3 regions of the Brevibacillus sp. 1238 genome follow, and region 2 is predicted to be linked to each of the others. Evidence: riboswitches for the same ligand, from Rfam matches in the RefSeq annotation. Region 2 holds a riboswitch; each other region holds the start of a gene.
What was found. Region 2 has a riboswitch for lysine ahead of dapD (2,3,4,5-tetrahydropyridine-2,6-dicarboxylate N-acetyltransferase). Riboswitches for the same ligand answer to the same signal wherever they lie in the genome.

Region 1 (3,276 bases), on a different contig from region 2:
CGTAATCTATTTGCAGCAGCTCAAGGTCGATGCTGGTTTTCAATGCTTGCTCGATCGCACCGTGAAGAGACAGAGGAGCGGTCTGGGTTTGTTCTGCGGCTGCAACGACTGCAGGAGCGGCCATAGCCAAATGAGTATTGCCTGCAAGAAGCGCGGCAACCAGTGTAGTGCTGTAGAGATGCTTCGATAACCTGGACTTCATTATGGGGCCTCCTTGGGAATAGGAAAAGAGTTTGTCGATAACGATTCTCATTATCAAATTTTCATGAACAGTATATATTTCCAGTCTACATTCGTCAATATGTAATCATAAGAAAGTTGATCGGAAAAATAAAATGAAACAATAAAAAAGCTCCCTCGACGTGAGGGAGCCTGCAATGACTTGTTTGGCAAAGCTATTTATTTTTCGTCCATGCTGAAATCTACTTTATGGAGCGGAACAAGCTTGCTCTTTTTCGTATACTTGTAGACAAGCCAGACGATCAAAAACAGCGGCAAGCCAACATAGGAGACGAACACGCCGTTCCAGTCAATCTCGCCGCCGATAAACGCCGAGTAGTTTTGGCCGACAATGACGACGCAGCAAATAATAAAGGCGAAAATCGGGCCAAACGGGAACAGCTTCGCCCGGTATGGCAGCTCACGCAGGTCGCGGCCTTGGGCCAGGTACGCTTTGCGGAAGCGGTAATGGCTGATGGCAATGCCGAGCCAAGCGATAAACCCGGACATGCCGGATGCGTTCAGAAGCCATACGTACACCTCGCCATCTCCAAACAGGGAAGACAGAAACGCCAGCGCACCGATGGCAGCCGTCATGATCAAGGAATTGATCGGGACGCCGTTGCGAGTGACTTTGGCAAACCATTTTGGCGCTTTTCCTTCCTTCGCCAGCACCCACAGCATGCGGGTGGATGCGTACATGCCGGAGTTCCCGGCAGACAGCACGGAGGTGAGGATGACCGCATTCATCACAGAGGCGGCGAAGGCAAAGCCGGCTTTTTCAAAGACGATCGTAAACGGGCTGATGGCAATATCGGTAATATCACCGCTGATCAGATTCGGATTGTCGTAAGGAACGAGCAACCCGATAATCAAGATTGCGAAAATGTAGAAGAGCAAGATGCGCCAAAAAATCTGGCGGATCGCTTTCGGGATATTGCGCGCAGGGTCTTCGCTCTCACCAGCGGCCACCCCTACAAGCTCGGTTCCCTGGAACGAGAACCCGGCAATCATGAAGACGCCGAGAAGCGCCATGAAGCCGCCATTGAACGGTGCATCGCCTTTGGTGAAGTTTTGGAAGCCGACTGCTTCGCCACCCATAATGCCGAAGATCATCAAAATACCAATGATGATAAAGACGACGACGGTGACTACTTTAATCAAGGCAAACCAGTATTCGGATTCGCCGTAGCCTTTGACAGACAACAGATTAAGAGCAAACATAAGGACGAGGAACAAGGCACTCCACAAAATGGCGGGAGTATCCGGGAACCAGTATTTCATAATGAGAGCTGCGGCTGACAGTTCGACCGCAATCGTAATTGCCCAGTTGTACCAGTAATTCCAGCCAAGCGCGAAGCCGAGTGACGGGTCGACGAATCTGGTGGCGTAGGTGGAAAAGGAGCCGGATACAGGCATGAAGGCGGCCATTTCCCCAAGACTGGTCATCAAAAAGTAAACCATGATACTGATAGCGATGTAGGCGACCAAAGCGCCCCCTGGTCCGGCTTCGTGAATCGAGCCTCCACTCGCCAGGAACAAGCCCGTACCGATGGAGCCGCCGATGGCGATCATCGTCAGGTGGCGGGCTTTCAAACCACGTTGCAGTTGATTCTGTGACATAAGATGCTTGCACGACCTTTCGAAGATTTTGAGAAGGTCGGTCGGAAACGAAAAAACCGCCAATAGCCAAAAAACGGCATAGGGCGGTATCATCCAATCCCCACCAAGCCTTCACTGAAGATAGCACACCACGTTTGCCCGGCAAGCAAACGTGACAGTTCTGTCCCTTTCGGGTACAGCCCCAGCCCACGCGCACAGAGATGCGATATGAGCTTCGGCGGCTTTTCCCTTTCCTGGAGTCATAGATTTCTTCTGAATCTCGTACAGGATGACATAAAAGCCGCGACCTCTACCCTCACCGTGAAAGATGAGGATAACATGTATGAAGTTGATTTATTTATCAACTATATAAGATTGATCGTTATTAATCAATGAAAAAAGTTGTGCTGCAAAATATTGCTAGAGTGGGAGCAAGGGCTATAAAAACGACCTGCGCGCAGGCCAGGAGCCTTGCAGCTTGCGGATTTGCACGATTTGTCCGGTATGAAAAGCGTCGTGCAAAATGATGCTCATCACGCTTTGCCCGATGGAGATGGTGGGCAGCGGCTGATCGAATGCATCGCCGGAAAGGGAGCGGAGCTTTTCTTGAATGCCGCGATGTACTTCTTCCATGCGCTGCACCGCCGCTTGCCAAGCTGCTTCGTCGTCTGGCGCTCCGGATGGTTGGAAGGTGTCATCGTTCGTCTCAGCCGTACCAGGAAAATCCGTACCGGATAGACGGTGCAGCAAACGCTCTTTGAAATAGAGCAGATGACTGAGATTTTCCCAGATCGTGTTCGCTGCCTCTCCTTCGGGACGCCAGCTGGCTTGGGCCACGGTCACGCCATCCAGGGCGTGCTTGAGCGGTGGATACCAATCTTCTTTGTCATACGTGCACTCCCATTCATGAACAAGCAATTCCATCCGATTCATGTGTTTCCTCCTCGTCTGTCAAACAGATTGGTGAAGCGCTATAATGGCAATAAGAAGAAGTTTGTAACGTTCAAAATGAATTTCGTTGGTTACAAAATGATCTTACCATATGTTGGTGTTACCTACAAGAAGCGAAAATAGATGGGGGAAGAGAAGTGTGCAATGGCTATGCATCGATTTTTTAAACAGCGATTGGCGTGACTGGCGCGGGACAGGCCGCAAGGAAAATCGCCTGGCAAAGCGTGAATGGCAGGAATGGTTTTTGCAAGAGCACCAATTGCAGGCACCGCTGCCGCTTGACGAGGAAACCGTCGCTGTTCTTGTGCAATTTCGCGAGTATATGCGAATGCTTTTGGAAAAGGTGGTCAGCGGGGAGGCATTGCTGCAAGAGGAGTTGGAGCAACTGAACGAGACGCTGGCAAAAGCTCCGTTTTACGTTCGCGTCGTGCCTGGTGAAGAGGAAGCAACTTATGCGCAGGAATGGCATAGCGCGATTGAAGGATGGCCACTGGTCATGGCGCG
Region 2 (3,276 bases):
TCTGCAAGTAGTGCAAGGACAACCCTTCCTTGCGAAAACCGTTTTTCTCCAAAACGCGAATAGAGGCCGTATTGCGAGGCATGACAGCGGCTTGCACGCGGTGCAAACCGGCTTCTTGAAAGGCGAAAGCGAGAGCGAGCCTGACGGCGGCTGTCGTGTAGCCTTTTTGGTTGCAGCTTTGATCCATGAAGTAACCGATGGTTGCGTTTTGCCAGGCGCCGCGTACGACGTTTGACAGGGCAACACGGCCGATCATGTCGTCCGTTTCGCGCAGAAAGACGCCAAAAGCGTAGCCTGTGCCAGCGGCAAAGTCTTTTTCCGCCTGGGCGATTTGTTCCTGTTGGCCCGTGAGCGTCAAAAAGGAAGACGACCGAATCGGTTCAAAAGGTTGCAAAAAAGCATGATTACGCAGCCGAAGCTCAAGAAGCTCGGCTGCGTCGTCCATGCCCAGAGGTCGCAGATAGACCGTTTCTGTATGTAGCGTCATGATATCAATCCTCCCTGGAAAAAGTCGGATCGACATTGTACCATGACTTGATTTAAGTGGAAAGGCTTTTTCTTTTCAGCGGCCTTCTGGTCTTAGCCCAGCAATTCGGAGAAAGAAACGCCAAACGCCTTGCAGGTTTCCACTTCTTTCGCTGTAGGGGACAGCTCGATTTTCAAGCCTTCAAGTGGTGTTTCCGCACCGCGCTCGCTCGCCTTTTTCAAGAGAGTATCTACGGCAGCGCCAACGTGCTCGTAAGCGGAATCGCAGGAACCGAATGCGACTACTTTTTTGCCAGTCAGATCGATGTCGTCCATCTCTTCGTAGAAGTCCAGGCACTCGTCCGGAAGATCGCCGTCGCCCCAAGTGTAAGCGCCGAGCAGGATGCCATCGTAGTCCTCAAGCTCCTTGGCTGTTGCGTCCATCACTTCTTTTATCTCCAGCTCTTTTCCTGTGGATCGAATACCCTCAGCAATCGCTTCAGCAATCTCTTGTGTGTTTCCAGTCATGCTTGCGTAAACCATCAAAATGCGGCTCATAAGGTTGAAACCCTCCAAATAAGATAATGAAAATCATTCTCACAAAAATAAGATAATGAAAATGATTCTCGTTGTCAACGATTTTTTTTCTTTCTATAAAGCTGTTGCCACATGGGAATGATTTTGGTAGAGTTAAATGAAATTATAATATTGGAAGTCTAAATAGAGGTGCGCCGAAGAATAGTACATCTTTTCGTCATCTGCCGGGGGGCGGGAAAAGGAGGAAAGGCTAAAGCGCCGAAGCGGTTGTTGTTCCCCTCGAACAGCAGCGGCTGGGGTGGCTCATGAACAATGAACATCCTGTCACAAAAGACGATTGTCTTCTTGTGGAGCGCTATTTACGATTTGCTTGGGCAGTTTGGAAAGCAATGAGATAGCGAATGCACTCATTGCTTTTTTTAGTCAATTTAAACAAGGCAAGGTTTTGATCAAAAAGGAGGATTTACCTGTGAACATGATGGATGCAAATGAAATTATCGCGTTTATTCAAAAAAGCGAAAAGAAAACACCTGTGAAAGTATACGTGAAAGGCAATCTGGAGGGCATTGACTTCGGTGCCAGCGCAAAAACGTTCATCACTGGCTCTACTGGCGTCGTCTTTGGCGAGTGGAAAGAGATCGAGCCTGTTTTGGCTGCAAACGCCGACAAAATCGAGGACTACGTGGTAGAAAGCGACCGCCGCAATTCCGCGATTCCATTGCTCGATACAAAAGGCATCCAGGCTCGCATCGAGCCGGGCGCGATCATCCGTGACCAGGTTACCATCGGAAACAACGCGGTGATCATGATGGGAGCTTCGATCAATATTGGCGCGGTAATTGGCGAAGGCACGATGATCGACATGAACGTGGTTGTAGGTGGACGCGGTACAATCGGGAAAAATTGCCACATCGGCGCTGGTTCTGTCATTGCAGGCGTTATTGAGCCGCCTTCCGCACAGCCGGTTGTTGTCGAAGACGATGTCGTGATCGGTGCCAATGCGGTTATCCTCGAAGGCGTTCGCGTAGGAAAAGGCGCGGTCGTAGCAGCAGGCGCGGTCGTGATTGAGGATGTGCCGCCATACGTGGTTGTTGCGGGCACACCTGCTCGTGTCATCAAACAAATCGACGACAAAACTCGCTCCAAGACGGAGATCAAGCAGGAGCTACGTCAGCTGTAGGGGAGAGAGCTCACATGGACTGGCGTACGCTCGACGAACAATACATCGTCTCTTCTTATAAACGTTTGCCTATCGCGATCGCCAAAGGGGAAGGAAACTACCTGTACGATACAGCGGGCAACAAGTATTTGGACCTGTTTACGGGCCTGGCAGTCAATGTGCTGGGCCACTCCCACCCGCGGATTGTTCAGGCGCTGCGCGATCAGGGAGAACGTTTCCTGCACATTTCCAACGTATTTTTGAACCAGCCGGCGATCCTGTTGGCCAAGCGGCTGGTCGAGCAGACGATCCCGGGAAAAGTGTTCTTCACCAATTCCGGCGCAGAGGCGACCGAGTCCGCGATCAAAATGATTCACAAATGGACGAAGACCGACGGAGCGGGACGCGAAGGGATCGTCGTCTTGCGCAACAGTTTTCACGGCAGGACGCTGGGCGCCGTTCGGCTGACCAGGCAAGCGCACGTCTATCAAGATTTTCCGCAGCCGGATTTTCCCGTGTACGAGCTTGATCCGGAGGACACAGCCGGATTGCGCGCCATCTGTCGCGAGGCAAAGCCAGCAGCCGTCCTGATGGAGCCTGTTCTTGGCTCCGGGGGTGTCGTGCCTTTGTCTGTAGACTTTTTGCGCGAGGTGGCGACCATTTGCCAAGAGGAAGGCATGCTGTTTGCCATGGATGAAATCCAGACAGGCATGGGACGGACGGGAAAACTGTTTGCCTACGAGCACGCAGGCGTGACGCCAGATTTGATCCTGTTTGCCAAAGGAGTAGGCGGCGGACTTCCGCTCGGTGGCGTCATTGCCGGGACGAAGCTGATGAACCAGTTCAAGCCGGGAGATCACGGCACGACTTTTGCGCCGTCTCCGCTTTCGGCTGCTTTGGGCAATGTCGTGCTGGACGAACTGCTCGATCCCGCATTTGCAGCGAGCGTAGACGAAGTGATTGCCTACCTGTGGGCTGGACTGGAAGCACTGCGTGAGCGCCTCCCGGAACAGCTTCAGGCGCTGCGCGGCAAAGGCATGATGGTGGGAATCCCGCTCAGTGCTGCTCCCGAAGAGGTCAGCCGCTTGCAGCAAGCCATGCTGGATCGGGGAGTT
Region 3 (3,276 bases), on a different contig from region 2:
TGGCAGCATTGAGCAATGGAAAGGAAAAGACACCTTTGCCCGGCTGGAGGTCGAGAGTAGTTCTACGATCATGATACGCGCCCATACTCCAAAGTGATCCTTCATGCCAACCATTGGCAGCGCAATAATTGTCAGGACTGGCGTGTCTTGTCAGGTCAAAAAGATGCCCCCTCTGCCTACAGGCGAGGGAGCATTCGCTGCCTAGATTCCGTGCACCACTGCTGTCTCTTCCACATCGAGCCCGTATGCCGAGTGCAGGCTGCGGACAGCAAGCTCAGTCTGCCCGGCAGGAATGACGCAAGAAACTTTGATGTCTGAAGTTGAAACCATTTTAATAGAAATTTCTTTTTCTGCCAAAACGCGGAACATCTCGGCAGCCACTCCCGGATTGTTGACCATGCCGGAGCCTACGATGGACACTTTGGTCAGGTTTTGCTCGTAATCGACTTTTTCGAAGCCAAGCTCTGCTTTGTGGTTTTCCAACGTGTCCAATGCCTTTTTCAAGTCATCCGCAGCAACCGTGAAGGAAATATTCGTCACTGCTGCGTCATAGGAGCTTTGAATAATGATGTCGACGTTCACCTGATTGTCCGCCAGCGTATTGAACAGGCGGGAAAGAGTCCCAACCTTCGCAGGCATACCGACAACCGTGACTTTTGCTACATCCTCGTCATGCGCGACTCCACTTACTACTCTTCCTGTTTCCATGTTGGCAACCTCCTCAACGTACGTACCTTCTTCGGCAGTAAAGCTGGAGCGGACGACCAGCCGTACTTTGTATTTCTTCGCGGCCTCCACCGAGCGCGGGTGAAGAACTCCCGCTCCGAGATTCGCGAGTTCAAGCATCTCGTCGTACGAGATCGTGTCCAGCTTGCTTGCCGCTGGCACCATCCGCGGATCGGCTGTGTACACACCGGACACATCCGTGAAAATCTCGCATTTGTCTGCATTCAAGCTGGCGGCCAGCGTAACTGCCGATGTATCCGAACCACCCCGGCCGAGCGTCGTAATTTCTCCTTCGTCGCTGAGACCTTGAAAACCTGCTACGATCACAACACGTCCGCGGCTTATTTCTGCCTGGATGCGCTCAGAATCAATTTGTTTGATTCGCGCCCGGCCATGAATCGCTTCCGTCGTGATTCCAGCCTGCCAGCCTGTCAAAGAAATCGCATCGTAGCCTTTCGTGTGCAAGGCCATTGCAAGCAAGGCGATAGATACTTGCTCCCCCGTGGTCAGCAACATATCCAGCTCTCGCTCGGACGGGTAGGCGCTGATCTGTTTGGCCATATCTACCAATACGTCTGTAGATTTGCCCATCGCAGATACGACGACCACCACATCGTGCCCTTCTTCTTTGTAACTGGCAATTCGATCTGCAACTCGTAAAATTCGCTCAATGGTCCCTACAGAGGTGCCTCCGTATTTCTGCACGATCAACCCCATGCGGCTTCTCTCCCTTTTCTCATATCCAATGATTGTAGAATGTATCTTTTGCTGCCGTTTTATGAATCTCTCTATTTTTACTGGAAAAAGTCTGTATAAAAAAGGCACCGACAAGGAATAAGTACCTGCCGCTGCCTACTGTTTCGACATACCGGTTCCTCCCTCCCAATTACACGCGGTCCATGGCAGCACATGACAAGGCAAATCCCTGTCACCGCTCACATCGACACACCGTGAGATAGCTCTCCATCTGGCGCCGGTCAAGAGCCAGATGACAGTCCTGCACTTGTTCAATGCAGACCCAGCATGGAGACAAACGGGTTTTTCTCCACACTTCGGCGAATCCCCCTTTCCCGTTCCCTTCACAGATACCCGATCTCAGGGTGGTACTCATGGTTTTCGCGCCTCTACCTCACTCCATAAATGGAAGTGAGGCTAACTATTCTGTTTGAAACGCATTATATCATGGGAATCCGAGCGGTTCAATCGCTTTTTGCAAAACCGTTACGATTCCAGCTTGCGCAAATGAGTGATGATCTCTCGGGCCAGCTTGTCGCCGATCCCCAGTTCCCGGAAATCCTCCACAGTCGCTTCGCGCATTTTTTTCAGCGAGCCAAAATGGGTAAACAACAGCTTGCGCCGCTTCTCGCCGATGCCCGGAATTTCATCCAGTTGGGAGGAGAGCATCGTTTTCGTCCGTGACTGTCTGTGGAACGTGATCGCAAAACGGTGAACCTCGTCCTGAATGCGTTGCAGCAAATAAAACTCATAGCTGTCCCGCTTCAGATTCACGGGTTCTGGCGGATCGCCGTACATCAACTGCGCCGTTTTGTGCTTTTCATCCTTCGCCAAGCCGCAAACCGGAATGTACAGCCCCAATTCGTTCTCCAGGACGTCCATGGCAGCGCTGATTTGGCCTTTGCCTCCGTCGATGACGATCAAGTCCGGCAATGGCTGGTTTTCCTTCAGCAACCGCGAATAGCGTCTGCGGACAACTTCGCGCATGGACCCGTAATCGTCGGGGCCTTCGACCGTCTTGATCTTGAACTTGCGGTACTCCTTTTTGTCCGGACGACCGTCTGTAAACACGATCATCGCAGACACCGGCTCTGTTCCTTGAATGTTGGAGTTGTCGAACGCCTCGATCCGGTGGGGAACGCCAATCCCCAGCACGTGCCCCAAATTGTGCACAGCCTGAATCGTCCTCGCATCATCTTTGGACATCAGCGCGAACTTCTCCTGGAGGGCAATGCGCGCGTTTTCACAGGCCATCTCGACCAGCTCGCGCTTTTTGCTCCGCTTCGGTGTCAATACTTTGACCCCGAGCCATTCGCTAAGCAGCTCCGGCTCGCTTTCCTCCGGCAGCAAAATTTCTTTTGGCAGCGCGTTTTGCTTGTCGTAGTAAAACTGGGTGACGTACGACATGAAGTCTTCGCTTTCGCCGCCATAGTATGGAAAAGAGGTCGTCTGCCGCTCGATCATTTTGCCCTGGCGCATGTAAAAAATTTGAATGCACATCCAGCCCTTTTCTACCGCAAAGCCGATAATGTCGCGGTCTACCGTGTCGGTAAACGTGATCTTCTGCTTTTCCATCACCGCTTCAATGCTCTTGATCTGATCCCGCAGTTCCTTGGCCCGCTCGAACTCCATCGCTTCTGCCGCCTGTAGCATTTTCTCGGTCAGGCTCTGCTTCATCTGATCATGACCGCCGTCGAGGAATCGGCTAATCTCGTCAACCAGTCGCTGGTTTTCCTCTGCCGAAACCTCGTACACACAAGGAGCAAGACATTGGCCCAAATGGTAGTACAAGCAAACCTGTTTGGGCATGTTGCG

Region 1: linked by a shared signal. The riboswitch ahead of M2298_RS27225 (amino acid permease) and the one ahead of dapD (2,3,4,5-tetrahydropyridine-2,6-dicarboxylate N-acetyltransferase) in region 2 are both predicted to bind lysine.
Region 3: linked by a shared signal. The riboswitch ahead of M2298_RS02665 (aspartate kinase) and the one ahead of dapD (2,3,4,5-tetrahydropyridine-2,6-dicarboxylate N-acetyltransferase) in region 2 are both predicted to bind lysine.

What each region holds. Positions count from the first base shown of each region.
Region 1 covers NZ_JARXWC010000021.1:47,679-50,954, forward strand. Annotated here, with positions in the region: gene M2298_RS27220 (TolC family protein) at 1-202, opposite strand, end outside; gene M2298_RS27225 (amino acid permease) at 400-1,842, opposite strand; lysine riboswitch at 1,956-2,142, opposite strand; gene M2298_RS27230 (DinB family protein) at 2,260-2,754, opposite strand; gene M2298_RS27235 (CGNR zinc finger domain-containing protein) at 2,912-3,276, shown strand, end outside.
Region 2 covers NZ_JARXWC010000003.1:52,124-55,399, forward strand. Annotated here, with positions in the region: gene M2298_RS07795 (GNAT family N-acetyltransferase) at 1-487, opposite strand, end outside; gene M2298_RS07800 (flavodoxin) at 580-1,023, opposite strand; lysine riboswitch at 1,179-1,368, shown strand; gene dapD (2,3,4,5-tetrahydropyridine-2,6-dicarboxylate N-acetyltransferase) at 1,472-2,182, shown strand; gene M2298_RS07810 (aspartate aminotransferase family protein) at 2,197-3,276, shown strand, end outside.
Region 3 covers NZ_JARXWC010000001.1:582,622-585,897, reverse strand. Annotated here, with positions in the region: gene M2298_RS02670 (DUF2507 domain-containing protein) at 1-97, shown strand, start outside; gene M2298_RS02665 (aspartate kinase) at 202-1,443, opposite strand; lysine riboswitch at 1,675-1,861, opposite strand; gene uvrC (excinuclease ABC subunit UvrC) at 1,948-3,276, opposite strand, start outside.